DNA from 2 places in the Bacillus paralicheniformis genome. Region 2 is predicted to be linked to the other one. Evidence: predicted binding sites of a transcription regulator. Region 2 holds the regulator's gene; the other holds the start of a gene.
The links. The regulator Rex, encoded in region 2, represses fermentation and respiration genes when NADH is low (regulators of the CRP and FNR family bind a similar motif). The targets are predictions, from matches to a motif close to TTGTGAAATATTTCACAA.
Positions count from the first base shown of each region.

Region 1: the regulator Rex is predicted to act here: its motif matches at 1,251-1,268, upstream of yumC (ferredoxin--NADP reductase 2).

Region 1 covers NZ_CP023665.1:3,468,994-3,472,123, forward strand. Annotated here, with positions in the region: gene CP943_RS17790 (NAD(P)/FAD-dependent oxidoreductase) at 1-1,156, opposite strand, end outside; gene yumC (ferredoxin--NADP reductase 2) at 1,514-2,512, shown strand; gene CP943_RS17800 (hypothetical protein) at 2,547-2,747, opposite strand; gene CP943_RS17805 (cold-shock protein) at 2,890-3,114, shown strand.
Region 2 covers NZ_CP023665.1:692,570-695,699, reverse strand. Annotated here, with positions in the region: gene CP943_RS03570 (YdiK family protein) at 1-26, shown strand, start outside; gene tatC (twin-arginine translocase subunit TatC) at 71-847, opposite strand; gene CP943_RS03560 (twin-arginine translocase TatA/TatE family subunit) at 854-1,027, opposite strand; gene CP943_RS03555 (redox-sensing transcriptional repressor Rex) at 1,066-1,710, opposite strand; gene moaC (cyclic pyranopterin monophosphate synthase MoaC) at 1,714-2,220, opposite strand; gene CP943_RS03545 (ABC-F family ATP-binding cassette domain-containing protein) at 2,367-3,130, shown strand, end outside.

The DNA.
Region 1 (3,130 bases), 1.6 Mb from region 2:
AGCGGTTGTCGATAATTTTTTTCATCATGGACGCCGTCGTTCCCGTCATCTTTCTCCCGAATGCGACGCCGATTGCATCATGTTCGCCGAGAGAAGCGACAGAGCCTTTATTATCGAATGAGAACGTTTCCGTTTCTTTGCCGTGAATCAGTGCGGCCAAATTGTTTGCGCACGTTTCGCCCTGCTGCATGGAAATCTGCGCAGTCGGCGGATAAGGCCTTTCGGTTTCTTCATTTATGATCAGCGAGCAGTCTCCGATTACAAATATATCATCATGGCCTTCAACGCGCAGATCAGGTTTTACCTTCACACGGCCGCGCATGTTTTCAAAGCCTGATTCTTCTATGATCGGGTTGCCGCGGACACCTGCGGCCCATACGACAGTGCCTGCTTTGATTTCTTCGGTCTGATCGTCTTTTCCACAGATGATTCCGTCAGGCGTGCATTCTTTCACAGCCGTGCCGATTTTGAATTCAACGCCTTTTCCTTCAAGGTAGTTGACCGCATAATCGACAAGCTCAGGATCAAAGCCCGGGAGAACGGACGGCGCGGCTTCCACGCATATTAAACGAACCTGCTGGCGATCGATATCGTATTCGCGGCACAGCTCAGGAATGCGGTTGCCCAATTCGCCCAAAAATTCAATGCCGGTAAAACCCGCTCCTCCGACAACGATCGTCAGGCGTTCCGGGCGCTTCTCGGCTTCTGTGTTATACGTCGCAAACTGATATTCAATGTGCTCGCGAAGCTGCCGGGACGAGTTGATGTTTGAAATGGAGAAAGCATACTCTTTCAATCCAGAAATTCCGAAAGTTTCAGGGACGGCCCCCAGCGCTACGACAAGATAGTCGTAACTAAGCTCGCCGGTTTCAAGGACGACTTTCTTTCCTTCTTTATCGATTTTCTTTACCGTATCCTGAACGAAATTGACACGGGATGTATTGATGACGTCTTTAATCTGATAGCGGCATCTGTCATGATGAAGTGTACCTGCGCTCGCTTCGTGCATCCAGGTTGTCTCATAATGATAATTGTGCTTGTTGACAAGCGTAACATCCGCTTCATTGACGCCGATTTTTTTAACAAGTCTCGTAACGGTCATTAATCCACCATAACCTGCACCTAATACTACTACTTTTGGCTTATTCAACGGAATCACATCCACCTTTTCTGTATTTTACTGCTAAGCCGGATTAAAAATAGCCTTTGGGTTATCTTCTGCCGGCTTCAGGCTTTTTATGAAAAAAAGTTTGTGAAACCCTTCACTTTAATTTGCCGAACAACGGAATGTTTTTCGGCTGTGCGTCGAAAAATATTCACGAATCTTTAACAAAATGTTCACAACTACATCATAGCCGCTCGCTTTTGCTTTTTCAAGATTAAATATGCTCGGGCGGCAGACTTTAGATCAGACGGTAATATTTTCCGATCTTAAAAAAACAGACGCGCTCGTATTTATTTTATGTGATATGATATAATTAAGAACAATTTTCATTTAGGGGGCATTATTTTCATGCGTGAAGACTCAAAAGTATATGACATTACAATTATCGGGGGCGGCCCTGTCGGCTTGTTTACCGCATTTTACGGCGGAATGCGGCAAGCGAGCGTCAAAATTATCGAAAGCCTGCCGCAGCTAGGCGGTCAGCTGTCCGCTTTGTATCCCGAAAAATACATATACGATGTAGCCGGGTTCCCTAAAATCCGCGCTCAGGAGCTGGTCGACAATTTAAAAGAGCAAATGGCGAAATTTGATCAGACCGTTTGTCTGGAACAAGCCGTCGAAAGCGTTGAAAAACAAGCAGACGGCATTTTCAAGCTCGTCACCAACAAAGAAATCCACTATTCCAAAACGGTGATTATTACAGCTGGAAACGGAGCATTCCAGCCGAGAAAGCTCGAGCTTGAATCTGCGGCTCAATACGAGAATGCAAACCTTCATTACTTTATAGATGATCTGAATCAATTTGCGGGCAAACGCGTTGCGGTGTTGGGCGGCGGCGACTCCGCCGTCGACTGGGCGCTCATGCTGGAACCGATCGCTAAAGAGGTGTCAATTATTCATCGCCGCGATAAATTCCGCGCACATGAACACAGCGTCGAAAACCTGCACAATTCAAAAGTCAATGTGCTGACACCGTTTGTTCCGACCGAACTGATCGGCGCCGAGCGGATTGAACAGATCGTCATCGAGGAAGTGAAAGGCGAGAGAAAAGAAATCATCGATGTCGACGATGTGATCGTCAACTTCGGCTTTGTTTCATCTCTCGGACCAATCAAAAACTGGGGGCTTGAAATCGAGAAAAATTCGATCGTCGTCAAGTCCACAATGGAAACGAACATCGAGGGATTCTATGCAGCCGGCGACATCTGCACATACGAAGGAAAAGTCAAGCTGATTGCCAGCGGATTTGGAGAAGCACCGACCGCTGTCAATAATGCAAAAGCTTACATGGATCCTAAAGCGCGCGTGCAGCCGCTGCACTCTACAAGCATGTTTGAAAACAAATAAAAATGAAAAGGAGCCTGACACCGGCTCCTTTTCATTATATGATATTCAAATATGAGAAGATCGTTCCCAAAATCAGCACAATCGTTAAGATACCGACCACTCCCGCCGCAGTCAAGACAATCCGGTCCGTAATTTTCTGTGCTTTTGGAAGCGGTTTTTCGCAGCCGCATGCTTCACAGACTTTTGAATCGTAAGGCGTAAGCCCGCCGCAGCTTCTGCAGTTGATTTTTTCCATGGTTGAACCCCTTTTCTTTACTGGGCTTGGACTCTAAATAAACCTGTCCAGTATAGAATAACAAATTGACGAATAGAATGTCTTAAGATTCACAAAATATTCTTAAATGAACTCCAAAAAACCCTTGTTAGGAAGTGACGATATGTCTTACTACAACAATCGCAATCAAGAGCCTTTGCCAAAGGAAGATATCAGTACGTGGGAATGTACCGCTGAGGACTGCAACGGATGGATGAGAAAAAATTTCACGAGCAGCGATCGCCCTCTATGCCCTCTGTGCAACAAGGAAATGGTAAGCGGAAGCCGCTATATCACCTCAATCACCAACAACACGAGCAATCTCAACCGAATCTTTAACCAGAAATAAACACGATTGTTCCGGA
Region 2 (3,130 bases):
GCAAGATGAAACGAAAAGATCAATAGCCTTTTTTGTGAAGGAAAAGAGCCATTCTGAAAAAGAATGGCTCTTATTTTGTATGGTCGTTCAAAAACGCTTGATTTTCCTCTTGAATCATTGTTTTTTGCGCCTGCCTGTAGGATATTCTTGAAATCACGATACTGATTTCATAAAGAATGAGCAATGGCACTGAGACCATTAAATGCGACAAAAGCTCAGGCGGTGTAATGAGCGCCGCGATGACGAACAACACAAAATATGCGTATTTTCTGATTTTCGCCAAAAACATCGGCGTCACGAGGCCGAGCCTTGTGATAAACATGATGACCACAGGCATCTGAAACAATAAGCCAAAAGGAAGCGTCAACTGAAGCAGAAACTGAAAATATTCGTGTATTCCGATGACCTGGTTGACATTCAGATCATCTGAGACTCTCGTCATAAAGTCCACGACAAACGGAAATAAAATAAAGTAAGAAAAGGCAATGCCGCCTAAAAAAAGAATAATCGATATCGGAATATAGCTGAGCGTCACTTTTCGTTCTTTTTCATACAGCCCCGGGCTAATGAAAGCCCACAGCTGGTATAAAACAAGCGGCGAAGTCAAGACGGCGCCGATGATGAAAGCGAACTGCACGTACACAAATAAAGGATCGGTCAGCTTGAACGCGTTGAGCGTCAGCAGCTTCGCTTCATCCGTCTGCTGCAGATAGATAATCAGCGGCTTTGCCAATAAAAAGCCTGCCACAACAAATAAAACAAAAAAGAAAAAAGTGATCACAAGCCGTCTGCGTAGTTCTGTGATATGTTCTATCAGCGACATTTCTCTTTCCTTCATAAATGTCATCCTATCCTACTGATCTTCTTTCTTTTTATCGGAATCGTCGTCAGCCAAACCTTTTGTCGCATTCTTAAACTCCCTCAGCGTGTTTCCCGCTGCTCTTCCCAGCTCGGGAAGTTTTTTCGGGCCGAATATCAAAAGCGCCACCACGACAATTAAAATAAAGCTTCCAGGACCGATTGGCATAAAGCCTGCCCCCTTTCCTTTATTTTTCGTTTTCCGTTTTACTTTTCCTGCATTGAATAATGTTTCATGAAATACACCAGCGACTGAAGTTCAACCGCCAAATCTATATGATGAATGCGAATGTGTTCCGGCACATTCAAGCGGGCCGGCGTGAAATTAAGAATGCCTTTAATGCCAAGCTCCACCAGCCTGTCTGTAATCGACTGTGCGGCTTGAGCCGGTACCGTCAAAATGGCGACGGGGATATCATCCGTCATATGCTCTTCAAGTCTATTCAGATCATAGACGGGAACACCGCCGACCTCGGTTCCGATTTTTTCCTCATTGATGTCAAACGCCATGGCGATTTTTGTATTATTATTTTTGATAAAATTGTAATGGAGAAAGGCTGTCCCCAAATTCCCCACGCCAATGAGCGTTACGTTCGTCATTTCATCCTGATCAAGCGTCTTTCTGAAAAAGGACAGCAAATAATTGACATTGTAGCCGTATCCTTTTTTTCCGAGCGCGCCGAAGTACGAGAAGTCCCTGCGGATGGTCGCAGAATCGACTTTGACGGCATCGCTCAGCTCAGCGGAAGATACACGCTGTTTTCCGGATGCATGAAGGTTTTTTAAAAAACGATAATATAATGGCAACCGTTTCGCTGTCGCTTGCGGAATTTTTGAATGATCCATGTTCATAAACTAATCCTCCATGTCTACATCAGCTTTTTCCCTTTTATAGTCACCGTTTTTCCCGCCTGTCTTTTCGAGAAGAAAGGTCGGTCCTATCACCATTCCCTTATCCGCCGCTTTGCACATGTCATATACGGTCAGCGCACATACGGAGACCGAAGTTAACGCTTCCATTTCCACACCTGTGCTCCCTTTGGTCTTCACTTTAGATTGAATATGCAGGATGCTCTTCTGTTCTTTCTCCTCCCAGCGAAAGGCGATGTCGACTCCTTTCAGAGCGATCGGATGGCACATCGGGATGATGGCGGATGTCTGTTTTGCGGCCATGATTCCGGCCACTTGCGCCACCGACAATACATCGCCTTTTCCGATTTCCCGGTTTTTGATTTTTTCATGTACTGTTCGATTCATAGACACGCTTGAAACAGCCGCAGCTGTGCGTACTGAAGCTTCCTTTTCGCTTATATCAACCATCTTGGCTCTGCCTTGTTCATTAAAATGTGTAAACTCATTCATGTTCTGAACTCTCCTTATAACGATCATACACTATTTTTTTCATTCTGTCTTTTTCTTTGGCTAAAATCTTCCAGACTTCACTTAATTGTTTGCTGACTGCGCAGTGATAGGCTACACTTAAAATAGCAGACAAGAGGTGAAAGATCATGATGATTTTACAAGTGAACCAACTTTCAAAATCGTTTGGAGCCGATACGATTTTAACGAATATAAAACTCGAAGTCAGATCTCGGGACCGGATTGCGATCGTCGGACGCAACGGCGCCGGAAAATCGACTCTTCTAAAGATTATCGCAGGAAAACTTTCATATGAAAAGGGGGACATCATCAAGCCGAAAGATTTGACGATGGGCTACCTTGACCAGCATTCCGGCCTCGATTCCAAGCTGACGCTCAAAGAGGAATTGCTGTCGGTATTTGATTTTCTGAAAAAAATGGAACAAGAAATGCGCGCGATCGAGGAAAAGATGGCGCAGGCCGGACCGGACATGCTTGAATCATTGATGAAGACGTATGACAGGCTTCAGCAGGAGTTCAAGGACAAAGGCGGCTACCAATATGAGGCAGAGGTCAGATCCGTCATGCACGGGCTCGGCTTTGCGGGATTTGACGACTCCGTCCGCGTCCAGGACTTAAGCGGAGGTCAAAAAACAAGGCTTGCCCTCGGAAAAATGCTTTTGACAAAACCCGACCTCCTCATTTTGGACGAACCGACAAACCACTTGGATATCGATACCCTGACATGGCTTGAACAATATTTGCAAAATTACAGCGGAGCGATTTTAATCGTTTCCCATGACAGGTACTTTCTTGACAAAGTGGTTACCCAAGTTTACGAGATCAGCCGGTCCCAAAGCAAAAAATATACCGGGAACTACAGCTCTTATCTCCAATTAAAAGCCGAACAGCT